Regions from separate parts of the Arthrobacter sp. TmtSoilC48 genome, predicted to be linked through region 4. Evidence: riboswitches for the same ligand, from Rfam matches in the RefSeq annotation. Region 4 holds a riboswitch; each other region holds the start of a gene.
The links. Region 4 has a riboswitch for thiamine pyrophosphate ahead of AC6I97_RS05100 (ECF transporter S component). Riboswitches for the same ligand answer to the same signal wherever they lie in the genome.
Positions count from the first base shown of each region.

Region 1 (5,892 bases), 1.4 Mb from region 4:
CGCCTTCGATCAGGCCGGGGACATCGGCGATGGTGAACCGGATGTCGCCGGCCTGGACGACGCCAAGGTTGGGAATGAGGGTGGTGAAGGGGTAGTCGGCAATCTTTGGCCGGGCAGCGGACATGGCCGCAATGAGGCTGGATTTTCCAGCGGAGGGGAATCCGACCAGCGCGATATCGGCGATGGACTTCAGTTCCAGGACGATGTCGCTGGATTCGCCTTCAATGCCCAGTAGCGCGAAGCCGGGCGCGCGCCGCTTCTGCGAGGACAGTGAGGCGTTTCCGAGACCGCCCTGGCCTCCTGCCGCGGCAACATACTCCGTGCCTTCGCCCACGAGGTCAGCGAGGACCTCGCCGTCCTTCGTCTTCACCACGGTGCCGTCCGGCACGGGGAGGATCAAGGTTTCGCCGTTCTTGCCGCCACGCCAATCACCCATGCCAGGGCCACCGTTGGTGGCGTGGCGGTGGGGGGCGTGGTGGTAGTCAAGCAAGGTGGTGGTCTGCGCCGACACCCTAAGGATGACGTCTCCGCCGTTGCCGCCATTGCCGCCGTCGGGTCCACCGAGAGGCTTGAACTTTTCCCGCTTGACAGAGACACAGCCGTGGCCGCCGGTTCCGCCGGATACGTGCAGGACTACCCGGTCTACAAAGCTCGCCACGTGAATCTCCTCTTGCTGTTGCCAGCGCTGTTGCATAAACCAGAGCGCCATGGGCGCCCTAATCGATTGTAATGCGGTTAAAAGAACGGTGGAGCGGGCCGTTTGGCCCGCTCCACCGGTTCAGAACTTGTTGTTACTCTGCAGCTGCAGCAGCAACGATGTTCACTACGCGACGTCCGCGGCGAGTACCAAACTCAACCGCACCGGCCTCGAGTGCGAACAGGGTGTCGTCGCCACCGCGGCCGACGCCTGCACCGGGGTGGAAGTGGGTTCCGCGCTGGCGAACGATGATCTCGCCTGCGGAAACTACCTGGCCACCGAAACGCTTGACGCCGAGGCGCTGTGCGTTGGAGTCACGACCGTTGCGAGTGGAGCTCGCGCCTTTTTTGTGTGCCATGTGAAATGCCTGCCTCTAAATTTCTGGGGAAACTGAAAATCTGAACAGAGTAACGAAAGTTACTTGATGCTCGTGATCTTGATCTTGGTCAGTTCCTGACGGTGACCCTGGCGCTTCTTGTAGCCGGTCTTGTTCTTGAACTTCTGGATGACGATCTTGGGACCGCGAAGGTCCTCAAGGATCTCAGCCGTGACCTTGACCTTGGCCAGGTCCGCAGCAGCGGACGTGACCTTGTCGCCGTCAACCAGGAGCAAGGCGGGCAGCTCAAGCGTGCTGCCGGCTCCACCGGGGACGCGGTTAAGCGTTACGTAGTCTCCAACGGAAACTTTTTCTTGGCGGCCGCCTGCGCGGACAATCGCGTACACCACTTGGGTACTCACTTCTCTCGACGTTTCTTACTAAATTTGCGTGCGGAACCTTGAACCGGAATCAGGCTTGGTTCGCGCTGTGCCTCAACGCCGTGGACTTCAGATCGAAGCCCGCGAGTCATCCCATGAACAATTCCAAGGGGCATAACCCAAGTGTTGGCGTAAGCACCGAAGATCAAGATTACGCTAGTTTGACCTTCAGCTGCAAATGAGGCCGGGTCCGGAGGCTATCGGGTGACTTGCATCACCAGTTGTAACGGACTCTCCCGGCACCGTGCCCATACAGCCTACAGGGTTTGGGCGGGAATGCTGCGATCTGGCTGGCGACGCGCGGGAGTTTCGTCGATCGGCTATGCAGAAACCACGGAAATCGAACTCAGGCGAAGAGCCTTGGCGCATCAAAGAAGGCCGTCTCGTAGCGGCAAGAGTGTGTAAAGGCCTCAACCATGGCCTCGCGTTCCTGCGCAGAGGCCTTGAGGGCGGCTGCGTCCGTAAGGTCGATCGCTTTGCGGGTTGCGGCAGCAAACTCCTCGTCGGCGTAGGTCTTCAACCAGTCGGCGTACGGGTGGTCGCCGGGTGCGCCTGCATCCACGTAGGCCGCGTGGAGTTGCCGGCCTACCTCCGCGTACAGCCAGTAACAGGGCAGGATTGCTGCGAGCAACACAGCGTAACTGCCGGACGCGGAAGTGGCCAGGAGGTGGTCCACGTACGACTTGGTCACGGGTCCGGTCTGCGTCGGAGCCGGGCGCGTGCTCAGCCAGTTCCGATGAAGCTCGGACTCGACCTCAAGGCAGGTCTGTGACGCCTTGGCCCAGAAGAGCTGCTCTTCCTCAGTGGGGGCAAGGGCACCGGCGCGGGCCAGAACCCGGGAATAGCCGTTGAGGTAGATGGCATCCTGGGCCAGGTAGTAGTTGAACTCGGGCTCAGGGAGCCTCCCTGACTGCAGGCCCTGGATGAAGGCCAGGCCGTAGATTGCGTCCAACTCCGGCGTGGCTTCCGCCCAAAGTCGCGCGGCAAAATCGCCGGACCGGCCAGCAGGATTCCGTGTCGGCTCCAGATGGTGAAAGTGCTGGATCGGCCCGCTGCCCCTGCCCACGTCGAGCCCGTCGGCCGCAGAAAGGGCCTGCAGCAGCCACGGCTTAACCTCCCGCAGTGACGCTTCCCAGTCACCTCTGCGGGCCTGCACCGTGGCCAATGCCGAGGAGAGCGAACAGCCCGTTCCGTGGCTGTTCCGGGTATCCACGCGGGGACCGGCCACCTCGATAACGTCCTGCCGCAGCAAGCCGCTCGTATTGACCAAGGCATCAGGACATTCCGCTCCTGCCAAATGGCCACCCTTCACCAGGACGGTCGTTCCACATTCGGCAGCCAGACGCTTGCCTTGGTCAAGAGCAGTGGCCCAGTCCGGGGCGTCAGGCTCCCCCAGCAACATAGCCAGTTCGGGAAGGTTGGGGGTAAGGAGATCCGCCAAAGGCAGGAGGCTGCGAAGCGCGGCTTCGGCGTTCCCACGCAGAAGCCGGTCGCCGCTGGTGGCCACCATCACCGGGTCAAGGACCACGACGGCGGGACGCACGTCTTCGAGCCACCTGCGGACTTCGTGGATGACGGACGCGTCACCCAACATCCCGATCTTGACGGCATCAATCTCAATATCGCTGCTGATGGCGTCCAGTTGCTGGCGCAGGAACTCCACGGGCGGAACATGGACTGCACTGACTCCAAGGGTGTTCTGTGCCGTGAGCGCCGTGATGGCAGCCATTCCGTAACCACCGTGCGCAGCAATGCTCTTCAGGTCTGCCTGGATCCCTGCGCCTCCGGACGGATCCGAACCGGCAATGCTAAGCACCCGCGGATGTTGCCGGGCAGCCACGGGTCCGCCAACGCTACCGGCGGGGTCAAGGGGGTAGACAGGGGAACTCGACAATGAAGCCATGATGGACATCCCTTCGCCGGTGCTAACCGGACAGGTTCAACGGGTCTGGATCTCAGCCAGGCCCAGCGCCCGGCACCCCGTGTCAGTTTCCTAGCGTAGCCGGGAAGTCCAGCGGTCCGGGAACCGGCCTGCTTGGGTGCATGGATGTGACTGCCGGCGACAAAAGAGTCCCGCAGTATCCGACGACATCGGATACTGCGGGACTCTTTCAATACGTCATCAGTGCTGACGTGCTTACAACTCCGAAGCTGGAACTCCTACGCCGAGGATGATGGGCTCGTCAGCTGCCTTCTTTTTGGCAGGCTCTTCCGCTGCCGGCGCTTTGGCCTCGTGGGCCGTTCCACCCGCGGCTGCGGCAGTTACCTCGTGGTGCTCCACGCTGGTTTCGTTTGCGGCACCCTGTGCCCTGCTCGCGCTACGGTTCCTTCGGCCTCGACTTCCACGCGAACGCGAAGAACGATCGTTCTGACCGTCGGTGGCCGCAGCACTGGCAGCGGAGGTAGTGGCAGCGGAGGCAGCGGAAGTTTCGGAAGCCGTGGCAGGTCCGGAAACCGTATCCACGGTCTTTTCCTCGGCAGCCGGTGCAGCACCGAGGTGCGAGAACGCCTCCGCCAGCAGGTCCAGGCTCATGGCCGGCTTGCCCGCAGATGGTTCCTCATGGTGCTCCACGAATGGAAGCGCCACTTCTTCGCCGCCGAAGCGCAAAACGGGCGTGGACCGTGCCTCCCGAACCGCTGCTTCATGGCTGGCGGCATCAGCTGCGGCCGCTCCCCCGGCATCGCCGGTTGCCGTATCAGACACGGATTCAGCTGTGTCGTGATGCTGACCGGCTGCGCGTGCCAGTTCCTCCGCGCGGTGAACTTCGTCGTCGTGCAAGTGCGCGGCATGCGCTGCAGCGGCGATGGTGGCAAGAGCCGCCCTGGTCGCCTCGGCCTTCGCCTGGCGAACGGGGTCAACCGACTCCTTGCCACTTGGCGCAGCTACCGGGGCGGCAGCGGTGCTGTGGGTGGAGACTGGTTCCTCGGCTACCGCTCCCCCACCTTTCCCACGGCGACGCTTGCGTTCATTCCGGGCAGCAGGCTGTTGCGGTTCTGTGTGTGGACGGTGGTGCTCGGCGGCAACTACGTTGGCGCGTCGGTGTTCCACGGGCTCATCATGGGTGACGACGCCGCGTCCGGCGCAGTGCTCGCACTGCTCACCGAACACTTCAAGCAAGCCTGTGCCCATGCGCTTGCGTGTCATCTGCACCAGACCAAGCGACGTCACTTCAGCCACTTGGTGCTTGGTGCGGTCACGGCCCAGGCATTCCACCAATCGGCGGAGTACCAGGTCACGGTTGGATTCAAGGACCATGTCGATGAAGTCGATGACAATGATGCCGCCGATATCGCGCAGGCGCAGCTGGCGAACTACTTCCTCGGCCGCTTCAAGGTTGTTCTTGGTGACGGTTTCTTCAAGGTTTCCACCGCTGCCGGTGAACTTACCTGTGTTGACGTCCACCACGGTCATGGCCTCGGTGCGGTCGATGACAAGGGAACCGCCTGACGGCAGGAAGACCTTGCGCTCCAGAGCTTTGTGGATCTGTTCGTCGATCCGCCAGGCCGCAAAAATGTCCTGGTCCTTGGTCCACTTTTCAAGGCGGCCCACCAAATCGGGAGCAACGTAGGTGACGTAAGCCTCAATGGTGTCCCACGCGTCGTCGCCGGACACAATCAGCTTGGAAAAGTCCTCGTTGAAGACATCCCGGACCACCTTGATGGTGAGGTCAGGTTCGCCGTAGAGCAGTTCGGGTGCCAGCACCTTGGTGGAGGACGCCTGGCCTTCAATGCCTTCCCATTGCGCGCGCAAACGGTTGATGTCGTGTGTCAGTTCTTCCTCGGAGGCACCTTCAGCGGCTGTGCGCACGATGACGCCGGCGTTCTCAGGCAAACGGTCCTTGAGGATGCGCTTGAGGCGGTTGCGTTCGACGTCGGGCAGTTTGCGCGAGATGCCGGTCATGGAACCGCCAGGCACGTACACAAGGTAGCGGCCCGGGAGGGAAATCTGGCTTGTGAGGCGCGCGCCCTTGTGGCCAACAGGATCCTTGGTCACCTGCACCAGGACAGAATCACCGGACTTGAGGGCATTCTCGATCCGGCGCGGCTGTCCCTCGAGATTGACGGCGTCCCAGTTGACTTCGCCGGCGTAAAGAACGGCGTTGCGCCCGCGTCCGATGTCCACGAAGGCAGCTTCCATGGACGGCAGAACATTCTGGACCTTGCCCAGGTACACGTTGCCGATCAGCGAATCCTGCTGGGTCTTGGACACAAAGTGCTCAGCAAGCACGCCGTCTTCAAGGACCGCAATCTGGATTCTATCGTCGCGCTGGCGGACGATCATCTGGCGATCCACGGACTCGCGGCGGGCAAGGAACTCAGCCTCTGTAATTACCTGGCGGCGGCGTCCGGTCTCGCGGGACTCGCGGCGGCGCTGCTTCTTGGCCTCAAGCCTGGTGGAACCCTTAACACTGGTAACCCGGTTTGACGGGGCCGTCTCA
Region 1 is NZ_AP046049.1:2,441,676-2,447,567, reverse strand. It holds gene obgE (GTPase ObgE) at 1-658, opposite strand, end outside; gene rpmA (50S ribosomal protein L27) at 792-1,055, opposite strand; gene rplU (50S ribosomal protein L21) at 1,115-1,423, opposite strand; gene AC6I97_RS11510 (bifunctional hydroxymethylpyrimidine kinase/phosphomethylpyrimidine kinase) at 1,800-3,356, opposite strand; TPP riboswitch at 3,348-3,446, opposite strand; gene AC6I97_RS11505 (Rne/Rng family ribonuclease) at 3,591-5,892, opposite strand, start outside.
Region 1: it holds a riboswitch for thiamine pyrophosphate, as region 4 does, so the genes downstream of both, AC6I97_RS11510 (bifunctional hydroxymethylpyrimidine kinase/phosphomethylpyrimidine kinase) here and AC6I97_RS05100 (ECF transporter S component) in region 4, are expected to answer to the same signal.

Region 2 (5,892 bases), 940 kb from region 4:
TCCAGTCCTCCACAGGCAAGGACGGCGCGGCCACAATCCTGTAGCCTCCGCCACCTGTCGCCTGGACGATTTCCTGCTCCGGCATGTTCAGGTTGGCGCCACCGCGGAGTCGTTCCAGCTCCACGCGCTTCAGGCCAACCTCCTTGAGGAGCTCAAGGACCTCCGGGGCTGTGCCGGCATCGATCTGCTCCTGGGCACCTTTGTAACTGAGCTTCGTGCGGCTACGGACAGTGCCACGGGCTACGGACGTGGCGGTTACCTCCGCATTGAGGTCCAGTTCGAAGTCCCATACGAAGGCGCTGCAGTCCTGACCGGCCAGCAGGCTTCCGGCGTTTTCGCTGATGACCTCCGGGTGCAGTGGGATCCTCCCGTCAGGAGCGTAAAACGTTTGTCCCCGTTGCCGGGTTTCGGCATCGAGCGCCCCGCCGGGAGCAACGAAGGATGGCACGTCCGCGATTGCGTAGAGGACTTTGTAACCGTCGCCGGCACGTTCAATGAACACCGCTTGGTCCAAATCGGTGGACGTGGCTGGATCAATGGTGACAAACGGAATGTCCCTGAGGTCACGGTCCGGCAGCGTATGGTTTTCCACCGCTTTGCGGGCTTCCGCCACGGCTTCGGCCGGATACTCGCCCGGGAGCTCCAGTTCGGTCCGGAGGGCTGCAAATGCCGCCGCGAGCTGGTCCGACGAGTCGTCGACGTTGGGCGAAATCCGATGATGTGACACGAAAATCAGGTTAGCCCGAAATCGCTGGATAGTCTTGGACCATGAGCACTTCCTTGGACGATAATGCTCGCATCCAGCGACTCTCTTCGGAGCTGCTGGGGGCCATGGCGTACGGCGAGCTCTCCGCGTTTGGCCGGCTGTCTTTCGACTCGCGGTACGCTCCCAACCTCCATGACAGGGCAGTACTGGCAAAGATCGCCGTCGGCGCTTACGGAAACTTCGCCTTGATCAGCAGCCGGCTCTCGGAGATGGGACTCGATGCCGAAGAAGCCATGCTTCCGTTCCAGCGCTCGTTTGACCACTTCCACGAGCGAACAAAGCCAGCGGACTGGTTTGAATCCGTCATGAAGGCCTATGTGATCGACACCGTGTCATCGGACTTCTACCGCATGGTCGCGTCGTTCCTTGACGGCGGGACGCAACTCTTTGTCCAGAAGGTGGCCTCCGCCGACCAAGCCACGGAAGTTTTACGCATCCTCCTGCGAAGGGCCCTGTCTGATGACCCCCGCCTGGCGTCGCGCCTGGCTTTGTGGGGCCGCCGCCTGGTCGGTGAAGCCCTGACGCAAGCACAACGCGTAGGCATGGAACATCCCCAGCTGGGACCGCTGCTCAAGGGCGGCGGGGATGCACGCAATGCAGTCAAGGCCCTCACCGCTGAGCTGGCGGAGCGGCATGGGCGACGCATGTCCGGGCTGGGGCTCACGGCTTAGGACACTTTCGAATATCCTCCGCAGCAGCCAAGGCGCCGGGGTGGTTATCCGGCGTCGAGCGCTTCCAGCAAGGTCTTGGCCGCCGCCGTCGGGTCCTCCGCCTCAGTGATGGCACGTACCACCACGATCCGGCTGGCTCCGGCTGCAACCACCTGTTCAACATTGGTGAGGTCTATGCCGCCGATGGCGAACCAGGGGAGGAGGACGCCGCCTACGGTCTCCTCATCCGCGCGCTTTACGGCTTCCGCGGCATATGTGACCAGGTCCAGCCCAACTGCTTCACGGCCTGGCTTTGTGGGCGTTGCCCACACCGGGCCAACACAGAAATAATCCAGTCCGCTCCTGCCGGGGGAGGCAGCTATCGCGGCGTCAACCTGGTCCGGGGTATGGGTGGACAGGCCGATGACCGTGCGGTCGTGGAGGAGGTGCCGTGCAGCGCGTAACGGGATGTCTTTTTGGCCGATATGGAACACCGGAGCCCCGGAAATACTGGCAACATCGGCGCGGTCGTTGACGGCCCACAGCCTTCCGTGCCGCTGGGCAACGTTGTGCAGGACCTCCAGGACCTCAAGCTCCTCGGCGGCCTCGAGCGTCTTGTCGCGAAGCTGGATGATGTCGACGCCGCCCTCAAACGCGGCGTCGACGAAGTCTTCGAAATCGCCCTGGCGTTTGCGGGCATCAGTGCACAAGTAAAGGCGGGCAGTGGTGTGGACATCATGCTGGGTCATGGAAACCAGAGTAGTTCCTCTAAACTGGGCACGTACTGCGGGAGCCGTGACAGCGTCATATGACCGTCCGGCTGAGAGGGCTTCAGCGCCGACCGCTTGACCTGATCCGGCTAATACCGGCGTAGGGAAGGAAACATATGGCAGAATCCCGCCAAATCCCCTTGCAGGCAGACGTGGCAGTCATTGGTGGTGGCGTCATCGGCCTTGGCATCGCCCACGAAGCCCGCCGTCAGGGCCGCTCTGTGGTCCTCATTGATCCCACTCCCGCAGCGGGTGCGACGTTCGCTGCCGCCGGAATGCTGGCTCCGGTCAGTGAACTCCACTACCAGGAGGAAGACCTCCTGGAACTCATGCTGGAATCCTCCCAACTGTGGCCGGCTTTCGTCCGGAGCGTCCACGGCAGCGAATCAGCCGCCGGATACCGCACGACGTCGACAATCGCCGTTGGTGCGGACGCCGCCGACCGCCGTGCGCTGGCAGACCTCCGCACGGTCCAGCAGGCCGCGGGGCTGCGCGTGGAGCCACTGTCTTTGCGTGAAGCGCGCGAGCGCGAGCCTTTGCTCAGCCCCGGGATTTCCTGTGCCTTCGACATACCGGCCGATCACCAAGTGGATCCGCGGCGCCTTGCACGATGCCTCCTGGACGGGTTATCAGCCCACGGACCAAGTGACGCAACCTGGGTTTCCGGAGCGGAGGACGGTTTCGCCCTGCCGTTCCAAGCGTCCCGTTTGCTCTGGGACGGGGAACGCGTCTGCGGGGTCCAGCTCGATTCGGGCGCCGGGCGCGTTGTTTGGGCCTCAGAGACTGTGCTCGCCTGCGGGCTGGATGCAGCCAGGATCGGCGGTCTCCCCGAGGGTCTCAACCTGCCCCTGCGGCCCGTTTACGGCGACATTCTCAGGCTGCGCGTTCCCCAACACCTCCAGCCGCTGCTCACATCCACCATCCGGGGCATGGTCCGCGGGGTGCCGGTCTACATCGTCCCCCGCGACGACGGAACGGTGGTGATTGGAGCCACCCAGCGGGAGGACGGGTTGTCTGCGTCCAGCAACGCAGTGTCCGCCGGGGGCGTCTATCAACTCCTGCGTGACGCCCAAGTGTTGGTTCCTGCCGTGGCGGAGCTGGAACTGTTGGAAGCGACAGCCCGTGCACGGCCAGGCACACCGGACAACGCACCCCTACTTGGACGAGTTACCGGGCCCGGGGGCACCATCGACGGTCTCGTGATCGCCACCGGGTTCTTCCGCCACGGCGTTCTCTTGACGCCTGTGGCCGCCAAAATCGTAGGCGGACTGATCAGCGGCCCAGCCGACCCCCGATGGTCCATTTTCCGGCCTGATCGATTTACGGCAACTCAGGATCACCTCCTCCAACCAGCAATCAAGGACACACCATGAACATCAAACTCAACGGCTCCGAACACGCCGTGGCGGACGACGCGTCCGTGAGCACACTCGTCAGTGCCATCACAGGCCGCGCGCTGGACCACCGGGGACAGGCAGCCGACGGCGGCAAGCTGGGTGTCGCCGTCGCACGTAATTCGGAGGTTGTGCCGCGCAGCCAATGGGCAGCGACTGCGCTCGCCGATGGAGACGAACTCGAACTCGTAACCGCAGTCCAGGGAGGCTGAAAAATGACCGCAGCAAAAACTGACGTGAGCACTGACGCTTTGGTGATCGACGGCGTCGAATTCGGCTCCCGCCTGATCATGGGTACCGGTGGTGCGCCGAGCCTGGACGGGTTGGGAGCAGCCCTCCTGGCTTCAGGAACGGAATTGACCACTGTTGCGATGCGCCGATACTCACCGGCCGAGACAGGTTCATTGTTCCAGCTCCTGGTGGACCACAACATCCGGGTCCTGCCGAACACGGCTGGCTGTTTTACTGCCAAGGACGCCGTGATGACCGCGGAGCTCGCCCGGGAGGCCCTGGAGACGGACTGGGTGAAATTGGAAGTCATTGCCGATGAACACACGCTTCTTCCGGACGCGGTGGAACTCGTTGAGGCCACGGAACAGCTGGTGAACCGCGGCTTCAAGGTTTTCGCTTACACCAATGACGATCCCGTTCTGGCGCTGCGCCTGGAAAACCTGGGCGCCACAGCTGTCATGCCCCTCGGTTCGCCTATTGGAACGGGGCTGGGCATCCTGAACCCGCACAACATCGAACTGATCGTGTCCCGGGCCTCCGTACCGGTAGTGCTCGACGCCGGCATCGGGACCGCCTCCGATGCCGCGCTTGCGATGGAGCTGGGCTGCGATGCTGTCCTGCTGGCAACAGCCGTGACCCGTGCGCAGAATCCGGTGCAGATGGGCGAAGCCTTCAAACACGCGGTGATCGCCGGTAGGCTGGCCAAGCAGGCTGGCCGTATTCCGCGCCGGGAGCACGCCCTCGCGTCATCGGCCATGGAAGGCCGGGCAGAGTTCCTCTGAATGAAGGAGCCGTGGTGGCTGACAGGAAAGAGCAATTGACCCAGGTCGCCATGGAGGCCGCCCTCAAGGACCTCCCGGACTGGAAGCTCCAGGACGGCCTCGTGACCGTGTTCAAAACCTCAACGGCGGCCGACGCCTTGGCGCTCATCGCCGCCATTGGCCGGATTGCCGAGGAACAGAACCACCATCCGGATCTTGACTGGCGTTACAACAAGGTGTTCCTGCGTTACGTTTCCCATGACGCCGGGGGCCAGGTGACCCAACGCGACATCGCCGCTGCGACCGCCGTGAGCGAGGCGGCAGCGGCGTCCGGTGCCAAGGCGCAGCCGGATCGCTACCCAGCAGCCGGATCGCTACCCAGCAGCCGCGTCGCTACCCAGGGGCTTGAACGGGATTGAACGTTAAACTTCGCTGGCCATCACCCATGGGCGATGGCCAGCGAAGTTTATTGAGTGAACAGTGCCTAGAGCCTCAGGGCTTTGGTGAGGGCGGCGGTGTCATGCTGGGTGCGCTTGCGGCCCAGAAAGACCACAACGGCAATCGCGATGACCGTCCCCAACACGATGGGGAGGACCCAGGGGATCCAGGTCAGGCCGGGCTGGTAACCAAAGCCTGCCATGATGAAAGCTATCCAGCTGAGCACGCCGACGGTTGCCGAAACGCCCGCCGGCAATGCGATCCCGTACTTGCCGTGTCGCTTGTCATTTGCCCACACGATGAATCCTGTAGCGATCGTGGCAAGAACCACCACAACGAGTGAAAGCATGGAGACTCCTTAGCGGCAGCTGTAACCGGGAACCGCTAGAGTGCGCCGAAACCGACGCGGCGCACTTCCTCGGCACCAATTTCAACGTAGCCCAGCACATTGCCGGGAACGATGATCTGGCGGCCCTTCTCATCCGTGAGCCGCAGATCCGATCCCTTGGAGATGGCCTCTCCGACAATCTTGGCGACAGCATCAGCATCGAGTGCGGATTCGAGCACAATTTCACGGCCAACATTCTGAATGCCGATCTTTACTTCCACAGCAAGGCCTCCAAGCCAATCAAGTTTTAAGTCAGTCCTCTATTTGTAGCTTAGGACTCTTTGGGGAATCGACTGATTCCGCGCCAAGCTAAACGATAGATCAGATCACTGGCTACATCGAGGTCGAGGTTTCCATCGGTTTCGAGCCAGTAGCGGGCGCTGACCTGCGCCATTCCTGCCAGTCCGCGGCCAAGGAGCTGCGCCTCCAGAGGGGGCAACTTGGTGTCCTCGGCGATGACGTGGGCCACTGCGTCGGCGAACGTTTTGTTGAAC
Region 2 is NZ_AP046049.1:2,003,912-2,009,803, forward strand. It holds gene AC6I97_RS09510 (RNB domain-containing ribonuclease) at 1-727, opposite strand, end outside; gene AC6I97_RS09515 (ferritin-like fold-containing protein) at 769-1,437, shown strand; gene thiE (thiamine phosphate synthase) at 1,482-2,165, opposite strand; TPP riboswitch at 2,193-2,310, shown strand; gene thiO (glycine oxidase ThiO) at 2,303-3,559, shown strand; gene thiS (sulfur carrier protein ThiS) at 3,556-3,792, shown strand; gene AC6I97_RS09535 (thiazole synthase) at 3,796-4,593, shown strand; gene AC6I97_RS09540 (4a-hydroxytetrahydrobiopterin dehydratase) at 4,608-4,991, shown strand; gene AC6I97_RS09545 (hypothetical protein) at 5,057-5,359, opposite strand; gene AC6I97_RS09550 (DUF3107 domain-containing protein) at 5,395-5,619, opposite strand; gene AC6I97_RS09555 (TetR/AcrR family transcriptional regulator) at 5,670-5,892, opposite strand, start outside.
Region 2: it holds a riboswitch for thiamine pyrophosphate, as region 4 does, so the genes downstream of both, thiO (glycine oxidase ThiO) here and AC6I97_RS05100 (ECF transporter S component) in region 4, are expected to answer to the same signal.

Region 3 (5,892 bases), 1.3 Mb from region 4:
CTTGGGAGTTACGTAGCAGAGCATGGCGGTGCCGTAGCGGGCGATTTCTGTGGCACCGATTGCCGAGGTGATGTGGTCATAGCCGGGAGCAACGTCCGTGACAAGCGGTCCCAAGGTATAGAAGGGGGCACCTTTGCAGAGTTCCTGTTGGCGCTCCACATTCTCGCGGACCAAGTGGAAGGGAATATGCCCGGGTCCTTCAACCATTACCTGGACATCAAATTCCCATGCCCGCTGGGTCAGTTCGGCGAGCGTGTCCAACTCGGCGAACTGTGCGGCGTCATTGGCATCTGCCGTGGCGCCCGGGCGCAGCCCGTCACCGAGGGAGAAGGCGACATCGTACTTGGCGAAGATTTCGCACAGCTCATCGAAGTGCGTGTAGAGGAAGTTTTCCTGGTGGTGCGCCAGGCACCAACCCGCCATGATCGAACCGCCGCGGGACACGATGCCGGTGACGCGGTTGGCTGTCAGCGGCACGTACCGAAGCAGCACGCCGGCGTGGATGGTCATGTAGTCCACACCCTGCTCGCACTGCTCGATCACAGTGTCGCGGAAGATCTCCCACGTGAGTTTATTGGCCTCGCCGTTGACCTTTTCCAGGGCCTGGTAGATCGGGACAGTTCCGATGGGCACGGGGGAGTTGCGGATGATCCACTCACGCGTGGTGTGGATGTCATCGCCGGTGGACAGGTCCATAACGGTGTCGGCACCCCATTGGGTGGCCCACTGCAGCTTGTCTACCTCTTCGGCAATGGAGCTCGTGACGGCGGAGTTGCCGATGTTGGCATTGATCTTGACCAGGAATGCCTTGCCGATGATCATCGGCTCGGATTCCGGGTGGTTGATGTTGTTGGGAATGATGGCCCGGCCTGCGGCGACTTCACTCCTGACGAGTTCAACATCGCAGTTCTCACGCAACGCCACGAACTGCATTTCAGGCGTGATGATGCCCTTCCTGGCGTAGTGCATCTGGGTGACGGTCTTGCCTTCGACGGCGCGGCGGGGCACCGGCTGCGCGCCCTTCCACTCTGCCGACGCTGCGCCTCGGCGGACGGCCGATTTGCCGTCGTCGAGCAGGTTCCGTTCGCGGCCGGAGTAGGCTTCCGTGTCGCCCCGGCCCTCAATCCATGCGGCCCGGAAGGGCTCCAGGCCCACTACGGGATCACTGCCGGGCCCCGCGGTCCGGTACACCTGCAGCGGAGCGTTTGCCTCCCCGTTGGGGGACGGTTCAAGCGCGATTTCCGTGACGGGGACGCGAATGCCGTTGGCGGGGTCTTCCAGCCAGGCCAGCGAATGGGACTTCAGCGACTGCGTGACGGTTTCAGCCGCCTTTTCGCTGCTGTTGGCCTGGTTTTCGGCAGGGCTGTGCTGTGTTTCGGTGGTGCTCAAAGGATTACTCACTTCCTTCGCCGGCATTACCCGGACAGGTTCAACGGTCGCAGACTGCTTCAGTCCGATCTCAGCCCCTGCAGGGGCCCCCGTGTGGTCGTAGACGAAGCTACCACAGCTCCGATCCGGGGCCCAGTCATGATCCAAACGCAGACCCGTCGGTAAACCTGTGTCATGCAGGGCAGATTAGGCTTTTGCCATGGCCAACATCATCGAATTCACCGGTCCTGTGCTTGTTGCAGGAGACGACCAACGGCACGGGCTGTGGTCCGTTGATGGCAACCTGACGTTCGAACGTCCCGTTGCCGCACCCGATTCCATACTGGAGGGATGGGTCCTCCCTGGGTTTGTGGACGCCCATTGCCACATTGGACTTGGCGTCGGCGGGGCAGTTGATGAGCAGACAACCCTTGCCCAGGCCCAAGCCGACCTGAAATCCGGCACGTTGTTGATCCGTGACGCCGGCTCGCCAAGCGATACACGCTGGGTTCAGCGGCGGGAGGATCTCCCGAGGCTGCTTCGTGCCGGGCGCCACATCGCCCGGAGCCGGCGTTACCTGCGTGGATTGGGTCACGAAGTGGAGCCCGGCGAACTCGTGGAGACAGTCCGCAAGGAAGCCCGGGATGGGGACGGTTGGGTGAAACTCGTGGGCGACTGGATCGATCGCGGTGCCGGCGACCTCGCGGTTTCCTTCCCTCGGAACGTGGTGCGGGATGCGATTTCTGCCGCCCACGACGAAGGGGCCAGCGTGACGGCCCACTGCTTCGCTGAAGACACTATTGATGACATGCTCGACGCCGGGATTGACTGCATTGAGCACGCCACCGGCCTTTTGCCCCGGCACATTCCCCGTCTGGTGGAGCAGTCTGTCCCGATTGTTCCTACGTTGGTAAACATCGCGACTTTTCCGGATATCGCCGTCCAGGCCGCACCTAAGTTTCCAGTCTACGCCGAGCACATGACCCGGCTCTGGGAGCGACGCCGTGAACGGGTGCTCGAGGCCTTTGAAGCCGGTGTTCGCATCTACGCGGGAACGGATGCAGGGAGCGTGATCAAGCACGGCAGGATCGCTGATGAAATGCAGGAGCTTTACGACGCCGGCCTGCCAGCCACTGCCGTACTGGACGCCGCCACGTGGGGCGCACGGGAGTGGCTGGGAGCCGAGGCCATCAGCGAAGGGGCAAGTGCCGACGTCGTGCTGTGCCGGGATGATCCCAGGGAGAACCTCGCAACTGTGGCAAGCCTGAACCATGTAGTCCTTCGCGGGAAAGTGGTCTACTAGGAATAAATTGAAGCTTCAAGTGATTTAGATAGGTAGAACGTGCCGAAGGGCGGCCACCTATGAACCGGGAGCTTCACATGACGACGACATCCAACCAGGATCTCCTTCCTGCCGAACTCACGATGGGCACGGTCATGCTCAAGGTCGGCGATATGAAGGTCATGAGTGACTACTATCAGCGGGCCTTGGGCTTGGAGATCGTGGCCGAGCAGGATGGCGGGCTGTACCTGGGACGACTGGGCAAGCCTGTAGTCCACCTCGCTCCCGCGGCCGGCCTGCAGATTCCAGGCCGTGGGGAAGCGGGACTTTTCCATACCGCCATTCTGTTCCAGGACCAGCCTTCCCTGGCAGCCACCATCGCCACGGCGGCACAGTATGAACCGCGCGCCTTTGTGGGCAGCGCCGACCATTTGGTGAGTGAAGCGTTCTACTTCACCGATCCGGAGGGTAACGGTATCGAGCTCTACTACGACAAGCCGCGCGATGTCTGGCAGTGGGATGGCAGGAATGTGGTGATGGACAATGTTGCCTTGCCGCCGCAGCGTTTCCTCCAGCAGCACTTGAGCGAGGCTGCCGTGACTGGCCAGCGGGAAGCCGCTGCCGGCGTCGGGCACGTGCACCTTCAGGTAGGTGACGTGCAGACCGCCCAGGATTTTTATGTGGACACGCTGGGTTTTGAGAGGACAGCGGGCTGGCATGGGCAGGCATTGTTTGTTTCTGCGGGCGGCTACCACCACCATATGGCGATGAACGTATGGAACAGCCGTGGGGCCGGGCCCCGCAGGGATACGCTGGGCCTGGGCGAAGTCCTGATCGAGGTTCCATCTGCCGAGGATGTCGCCGCACTGGCTGACCGGCTGAAAGTTGCGTCCGTGGCGAACCACCATACGGGCCTGGAGTTGCAGTTCGAAGACCCCTGGCGCAACACGCTGCGCGTGGCAGTTCGCTAAGCAACCTCCCACTGCCTTTTCGAGGGCAGGGGCCGGGACTGCACTAGGCTGGGTCTTGACGGTATTCGCCCCCGGGCCCTTGCCGCCGCCCCGTCAGCACGAACGAATGAGAGCACTCTCCATGGGCTTTGCCGAAATTTTTGTAGCCACCCACGATGAAGCCCTCAAGAGGGCGGCTGCCCTGGACCGGGGCGCCGACGTTACCGGCCCCGCCGTCAGGATTGATGGCATCACCGACTTTGAGGTCGAGCAACTGGGTGACCTTGCCGGCAAAGCCGTTCATGCTGCCGGCGCAGACTACGAACTGGCGTTGGTGGACGTCACCAGCGACGCACTCCTTGGTGTTCCAGAGGCGATGGTGAGGGCACTTGCCGAGCTGCTGACGTACGAAAGCGAAGGCGACGGGAACGTTCTTGACGACGTCGCTGCGGCGTGGGCAGCGCAGGAAGACATGCCTTTTGGCGCGGACGAATCGCGTCAGTACGTGCAGCAGTTGGCCTCCTTGGCTACTGACGTGGAAAAAGCGGAGCGGTCAGGGCTCTACGTCTGGTCTGTCTGACCGTTGGGGCCGGGAGTGGCGAAAGTCGTAATTACTTCCCGCATCTGGCACAATGGTCAGGTACTTGATTGGCGCGGCCCCTCTCTCCGTGCCCAAATCTTGTCCTTTCGAACCCCCAAGTATGGCCCGCCCCACGGGTGCAGAACGTCGGGTTCAACCCCGTTTCAGAAACAGGAGTGACCACAAAAGTGGCCGTAAAGATTCGCCTTAAGCGCTTCGGTAAGATGCGCGCACCGTACTACCGCATTGTCGTCATGGATGCCCGCGCCAAGCGCGATGGCCGTGCCATTGAAGAAATCGGCAAGTACCACCCCACCGAAGAGCCGTCGTACATCGAAGTCGCTTCCGAGCGCGCCCAGTACTGGCTTTCCGTTGGCGCCCAGCCGACCGAGCAGGTTGCCGCGATCCTTAAGATCACCGGTGACTGGCAGAAGTTCAAGGGCCTGCCGGGCCAGGAAGGCATCCTGAAGACCAAAGCTCCGAAGGAAGCCTTCGTAGCCCCGGAGAAGGGTTCCGTCATCATTCCGGAAGCCATCACCAAGAAGGCCAAGAAGGACGAAGCCGAAGCTCCGGCCGAGGCTGAAGCAGAGACCACCGAGGCTGAGTAAATTGCTGGCAGAAGCGCTCGAGCACTTGGTCCGTGGGATCGTTGACAGCCCTGAGGATGTCAAGGTCAGTGCCAGGAACAACCGCCGCGGGGAATCCCTTGAGGTGCGTGTTCACCAGGAGGACCTCGGACGGGTGATCGGCCGTCAGGGACGTACCGCACGCGCATTGCGCACTGTGGTTGCAGCCCTGGCAGGTGGCGAGCAGGTCAGGGTCGACGTCGTCGACACCGATCGTCGCCGGTAACGCGCTCAGCAATACTTGTCTTAGATCCGGCCCCTTCACCGAATATGGTGGAGGGGCCGGATTGCTTTATCGATCATTTCACTTCCGCTGCTGCCCGGCAGCGCGGGCACAACGAGAATTCAGAGGAACCCATGCAGCTCCAGGTGGCCCGGATCGGCAAACCCCATGGCATACGCGGCGAGGTGACGGTGCAAGTGCTCACCGACGCCCCCTCCGAGCGCTTCGTCGCTGGAACCGAATTCGTCGTCGAGCCGGCCTCTGCGGGCCCGCTGACCATCCGAAGCGCCAGATGGAACAAAGACATCCTCCTGCTGGGCTTCGAAGAGATTGCAGATCGCAACGCCGCCGAGGCCATCCGTGGTGCGAAGCTTTTCATCGAAACCGAAGAACTCGATGACGAAGACGACGAAGGCTGGTATGAGCACGAACTCGTAGGGTTGGAGGCGCGGGTTGGCTCACAGGTTGTGGGCAAAGTTGCCGCTCTGACCACACTGCCGGTCCAGGACCTGTTGACCATTAAGACGGAGGAAGGGAAGGAAATCCTGGTTCCCTTCGTCGATGAGATCGTGCCTGAGGTCAACATCGAGGACGGCTTCATTCTCATCACACCGCCTGCTGGTCTCTTCGAAATCAACGATGACACGGCCGGGGAGTCCAGGGACGGCGCCGGGGATGATGCCTGAATGAGGATCGATGTCGTCAGCATCTTCCCGGAGTACCTTGCCCCGCTTGAACTTTCGCTGATAGGCAAGGCACGCCAGGATGGGCTCCTGGAACTTAACGTCCACGACCTCCGGACGTTCACCACTGACAAGCACCGGACCGTGGACGACACTCCTTACGGGGGCGGCGCCGGCATG
Region 3 is NZ_AP046049.1:2,357,956-2,363,847, forward strand. It holds gene thiC (phosphomethylpyrimidine synthase ThiC) at 1-1,389, opposite strand, end outside; TPP riboswitch at 1,385-1,492, opposite strand; gene AC6I97_RS11070 (amidohydrolase family protein) at 1,589-2,671, shown strand; gene AC6I97_RS11075 (VOC family protein) at 2,749-3,621, shown strand; gene AC6I97_RS11080 (hypothetical protein) at 3,728-4,180, shown strand; gene rpsP (30S ribosomal protein S16) at 4,369-4,788, shown strand; gene AC6I97_RS11090 (RNA-binding protein) at 4,790-5,032, shown strand; gene rimM (ribosome maturation factor RimM) at 5,164-5,715, shown strand; gene trmD (tRNA (guanosine(37)-N1)-methyltransferase TrmD) at 5,716-5,892, shown strand, end outside.
Region 3: it holds a riboswitch for thiamine pyrophosphate, as region 4 does, so the genes downstream of both, thiC (phosphomethylpyrimidine synthase ThiC) here and AC6I97_RS05100 (ECF transporter S component) in region 4, are expected to answer to the same signal.

Region 4 (5,892 bases):
ACTGATACCCGATTGCACGGGGACGGGTGGGATGGTTTTGAAGCGGCGACGGCGCGACTTCTCACGGGAGACAGCCAGATCCTGTGCCACCAGGAGGAGTTGGGCGGTGGATTCATGGCCGCCCAACTCCTGACTTGTGCTCCTGCGGGCGCGAGTAGCCGGAACGTACCCGGGCACCCACACTCCCGCTGCCATCAACATGGTGCGGGCCTCTGTGAGCACCTGATCCGGGGGGCCGTCCAGGAGCACACCGCCCCCGGCCGAGGGTGGCTGGAGGACCACGATCCTGTCCACCAGGTCCTTCCACACGGACACGCGGTGTTCCACCACGACCAAAGTGGCACCGGTCTTGTCCAGGCAGCGCTGCACGGCGTCCCGAACCTCAAGCACGCCCACCGGATCCAGGTTGGCCGTAGGTTCGTCCAGGAGGATCAGCCCGGGCCGCATCGCGAGGATGCCAGCCAACGCAAGGCGCTGCTTCTGCCCGCCGGAGAGGGCCGCCGTCGGGTGATCCAGTGCCAAGCCGCCGCCTGCAGCGGTGCGCAACCCGACGTCGTCGAGCGCTTCATGGACGCGCGCCCAAATTTCTTCCCGGGGAACGGCCAGGTTTTCGGCGCCAAACGCGACATCGTCACCCACCCGGGACAGCACTACCTGGGTTTCCGGATCTTGCTGCATCAGACCTGCGCGGCCGCGCTGTTCGCGGGGAGCAACGCCGTCGATCAACAGCGAGCCGGTCTCGTCGGAATCGTCTTCCTCGTCACCCAGCACACCGGCGAGGGCGTGGAGCAGTGTCGACTTCCCTGCGCCGGATGGACCCAGCAAGAGCACACGCTCGCCGGGCCCGATCCGGAGATCGAGGTCCTGGATGGCGGGTGTGGAACGCCCGGCATGCCGCCATCCCCACCCTTGGGCGGTAATGGCGGCAGGCCGCACCTGGCCGCTGCTTTGCGTGGCAGGCATTAGTTGAAGACGGGCTCCGAAGCAGCCTTCCGCGACGCGAAGGAGCTCAGTACACCGGTTTTGGCCAACCCGCGGGTGGCAACCCAGGACAGCGCGCCAGCGATGATCGCACCGGAGAGCGTGGTGAAGGCGATGTAAGCCAGCTTGTCGATTGCTTCGTAGGCGATGTTCCAGCCCCAAGGCAGGAAGGAATCGTTGAGACCGCAGAAGAGGCCCGAGCCGGCACCTGCGAGGAGTGCAGCGGAGAGGTCGAACTTCTTGTACCGGAACGCAGCGAAGACGAGTTCCGCGCCCAGTCCCTGGAGGACGCCGGAGATGAGGACGGTGGTGCCGTACTGGGAACCCATGATGAGTTCGCCGGTGGCGGCGACGGCTTCGCAGAACAGGGCTGCGCCCGGCTTGCGGATGATGAGCATGCCCAGGACGGCCGGGATCATCCAGCCACCGGCGATCAAACCGGTGAGCGGCGGATACGTGGCGTTCATGGGGATGGATACGATTGCGGCGCCCTGGGACCAGGCCCAGAAGATCACGCCGCCGGCGATGGCAATCAAAGCTGCCACCACGATGTCTACAACACGCCAGTTATAACTGGTTTTCTTCACGCTTGCCGTGGTCATTTTTTCTGCCTCCTGAGGTACAGGAGGGGAAAGTGCTCCCCGGAAACCCCCGGCCGGCCTGCGCCGCCCGGATCCGGACACTCTGAGAAGCTCGACTCCCTTGCGCCGGTACTAACCGGATCAGGTTCGAGGGTCTGCGGCTGTCCGCACTCTCAGCGCCCTCGCGTCACCTGCATCTCTGCAAGGTCCGACGGCGGCGCTCCCCTGTCGTTATTAATCTGCCCTTATGGGCGTGGTTCAGTTTACACCTGTGGGTGTTCGTGGGCTCCTCGGGCTAGTCACAAAGCGGTTGGCTCCCCTTCTCCTGCGTTGCGGGGCCGGCTCTGCGCCCCATTCTCCGGTCTGAGCACGCACACCGGGCCCCACAACAGGACCTGAGACAATGATCCAGCAGGAATCGACGCGGCAAAGGGGTATTTCATGACGGACCTTCCCATTACGGACATGCCAGTTCCCCAACCCCGCCTTGCCGCGAGCGTCATCCTGCTCCGTGACGCACCGGGCGGGCTTGAGGCCTTCGTCCAGCACAGGGTTGCCACCATGGACTTCGCCGCCGGCATGGTGGTCTTTCCGGGCGGCCGGGTTGATGCCGCTGACCAGGATGGATGGGATTACCCTGTCCGGCTGCTGGAACAGCACGCTGCAGACTGGCACCTGAGTTCCATCGCCGTCGATCCTGTACAGGCCCCGGCAAAGTCAGGCATGGTGCTCACCGCTGCCCTGCGGGAAGTTTGGGAGGAGGCCGGACTTCGCCTTGACGCCTCAGACCTTCGCCCCTGGGCAAACTGGGTCACGCCCACGGACATGCCCAAGCGCTTCGACACGTACTTCTATGTAGCCAAGCCTGCTCCGGAAGCAGCACCCCAGCACCAAACCACTGAAGCGTGGCAATCACTCTGGATGCCGGTGGACGGGATCCTGGCGGCTGAGGCGGCCGGTAAATTGCAGCTGATGCCACCCACGTATTACCTGCTCAAGGAAATTTCCGGTCTCGGAACCGTGGATGCCGTCTGGGAAGCCGATCACGATGTTGTTCCTGTCCTGGCACCACGCGGTTCCATGGCAGCTTTCCTCAAGGAACGCGAAAACCGCCGCTAGTCCCAACCCGCCTGTATGTGAGGCTAGGCTGGGGGCATGAACCTCTTTTTCAAGCTGCTGGGTGCCGGAGTAAGCCTTGCAGCCGGATTCGTCGGCACCAAGTTGGTCAACAAGGGCTGGGAAAAGGCCACCGGCAACAAGCCGCCCACGGGCCACGACGATATGGAAACGAGCCTCCGCTCAGCTTTGTCCTTCGCGCTGATTTCGGCCTTCGTCAGTACGCTCATCCAGGTTTTCGCGAGCCGTGGCACCCAGCGTGCCATCGCCCGCTTCGCAAAGACGCACGACATCGTCTAGGCCGGGCACAGCCATCCCGTTGTCTTAGGTCCGGGGTGGAACCCTAAGGATCCGGGGTGGAACCGTCGCCGGCTGCCCTTTGGACAACCGCTTCAAGCTCATCCTTGGTGAGCAGTTCGCGGTGCCCATGTTTGGTTCGGTAAGCGGAGCGGCCCACCATGTGTGCGGAGACCGGTGCGGTCAGCAGCTGGAATATCCAGGCCACCACGAGAACCGGCCAAACCCACCACGTGCGCATTTGCAGACCCATGGCTGCGAGCATCAGGAAAAGACCCAGGACTTGCGGCTTCGTTGCCGCATGCATGCGGCTCATGAGGTCGGGGAACCGCAAGAGGCCAATTGCTGCGCCAAGCGACATCAGGGCACCCACCACAAGAAACACGGCCGTCACCGCGTCGATTACGGCATCCACGCCAGTAGGTTCAGGAGTCATTGCTCTGATCCCTCCGATCCGCGACAAACCGGGCAAACGTTACGGAGCCTACAAAGCCGATCACGGCGAGAGCCACGAGCAACACCAAGTTGTTCAGGTGCCGGTTCATCGCCATATCGATCGCCAGCGCGGCTCCAAGAATGGCCAGCAGGACATCCGATGCCAAAACGCGGTCCAGCAAGGAGGGGCCAATGGCGATACGGATGATCGCTCCCACCGCAGCCAGGCTCAGGATGACAGCAGTCACCAACAGAACGAGTTCTTTCACAGGGCTGCCCCTTCCATGCCCGGGGTTGCTTCATCCTGGAGAGCGTCGAGTTCCTCACGCGTTCCCATGATCCGGATCAATGTGGCCTCGATCTTCTGGACTTCCTGACGGATCCTGGCGATTCCGGCTTCCTCATAAATATTGAGTGCATGTAGGTACAGGGTGGACGTCGAGCGGTCCACTTCCACCACCAGCGAGCCCGGGATCAGCGAAATAACATGCCCGGTTGCCGTCACAATGAGGTCCGAATGGCTGCGCAACGGAACAGCGACGACGGCGCTACGCACCTTTGGCCCCTTCACTACGGCCAGGTAGAGGACCAGGAAGCTCGCTGCCGCCACTTTGCCCAGGAATACCAGGGCGAACGAAAGGGCGCGAAGAACATGGAACCTGCCACTGAGCTCCACCGGCGGAAGGTAGAAGAACTTGGCCACGAGCACGGCGATGAGCGCACCGAACAGCAGGTTGCCCGGGCTGAAATCCCGCCACAGGGCGCCCCAGACGATGACCAGCCATACCAGCAGCGGCAGTTCAGTGCGGAAGGAGATTGGTTTTCGGCTCATTTGGCAGCCCCTGGCTGACCCACGGCTGGCACCTGTGCGGAGTCCCCCAGGACTGAATGGATGTAGGCAGTGCGGTCCAACATTATTTCCGCCGAGCCGTCGGCGAGGTGGAAGAGTGGGCCCGCAAAGACTGTGAGGGCAACACCGAAGGCCACAAGGCCCGCAGTGGACCCCACCATTGTCCGGGGAAGTACCCCTACCTTGCCTGGGGTCTGAAGCACGGGGTCCGGGTACTCGGCGTCCTCGGGCTTTCGCCAAAATGCCCTGTTCCAAACACGGGCAATTGCCAACAAGGTGAGGAGGCTGGTGACGACGCCGCCTACTACCAAAACGATGGCCAGCGGCGTACCCAGTTGCACGCCCGCTTGGAGGAGCCCGAGCTTGCCCAGGAAACCCGAGAATGGCGGGATGCCCGCAAGGTTCATTGCCGGGACGAAAAACAACAGGGCAAGGAGTGGCGAGAGCTTGGCCAGGCCGCCCAAGCGGTCAATGGACGACGATCCGCCCCGCCGCTCAATCAAGCCAGTGACCAGGAACAGGCTGGTCTGCACGGTGATGTGGTGCGCCACGTAGAACACGGCCGCGCCAAGGCCCGTGACGGAGGACATCGCCAGGCCGAACACCATGTAGCCGATATGGCTGACCAACGTGAAGGACAGGAGACGTTTGATGTCGCTCTGCGCCAAGGCGCCCAGGATGCCCACCACCATTGTCAGCAGCGCCACCACCATTAGGGGCACGTTGAGGGTATCGCCGGGGAAGAGGAGTGTCTCGGTGCGGACCATGGCATAAACACCCACCTTGGTCAGCAAACCGGCAAACACGGCTGTCACAGGGGCCGGAGCGGTTGGATAGGAGTCGGGAAGCCAGAACGACAGCGGGAACACGGCCGCCTTGATCCCGAACGCCACCAGCAGCATCACGTGCAGCAGGTTCTGGGTTCCTTGATCCAGCTCCGCCAGCTTGATGGCAAGGTCCGCCATGGTGATGGTCCCGGTAGCTCCGTAAATCATGGCGATGGCGATGAGGAACAGGACCGAGGAAACCACGGACACCACCACGTATGTGACGCCGGCACGGATTCGCGGCCCCGTCCCGCCAAGCGTCATGAGCACGTAGCTTGCCGTTAGCAGGATTTCGAAACCCACGTAGAGGTTGAAAAGGTCACCTGTCAGGAAGGCATTGGACACGCCCGCCACCAGGATCAGGTAGGTGGGGTGGAAGATCGAGACGGGCGCTTCCTGGTCGCCGTCGGCCATGCCCTGGCCGGTGGCGTAGATCAGGACGGCGAGGCTTACCACGGTGGAAACCACCAGCATGAGCGAGGAGAACTGATCCACCACCAACACCACGCCCCACGGCGGCAGCCAACCACCCAGCGTGACGGATGTGGTGCCTCCCTCCCACACGGATGCCAGGAGCAGGCATTCGAGCAGGAGTGTCGCGCTGAGGATCACAATGCTGACTACCCGCTGCGCAGCCGTGTGCCGGATCAGCACGAACGCGAGGGCAGCGCCGAGGATCGGAAGGAGGACAGCCAGTGGCGACAGGTTTGCGAGATTCACGCGCTGCCTCCTTCCCGGGTGGATGCCGTTTTGGGTGTTTCCGTCGCCTCTGGATGCAGCCGTTCCTCGGCCGTGGACGCTGTCA
Region 4 is NZ_AP046049.1:1,062,693-1,068,584, reverse strand. It holds gene AC6I97_RS05105 (ABC transporter ATP-binding protein) at 1-963, opposite strand, end outside; gene AC6I97_RS05100 (ECF transporter S component) at 963-1,583, opposite strand; TPP riboswitch at 1,663-1,799, opposite strand; gene AC6I97_RS05095 (NUDIX hydrolase) at 2,004-2,681, shown strand; gene AC6I97_RS05090 (DUF4235 domain-containing protein) at 2,718-2,978, shown strand; gene mnhG (monovalent cation/H(+) antiporter subunit G) at 3,022-3,411, opposite strand; gene AC6I97_RS05080 (MrpF/PhaF family protein) at 3,401-3,679, opposite strand; gene AC6I97_RS05075 (Na+/H+ antiporter subunit E) at 3,676-4,242, opposite strand; gene AC6I97_RS05070 (Na+/H+ antiporter subunit D) at 4,239-5,807, opposite strand; gene AC6I97_RS05065 (Na(+)/H(+) antiporter subunit C) at 5,804-5,892, opposite strand, start outside.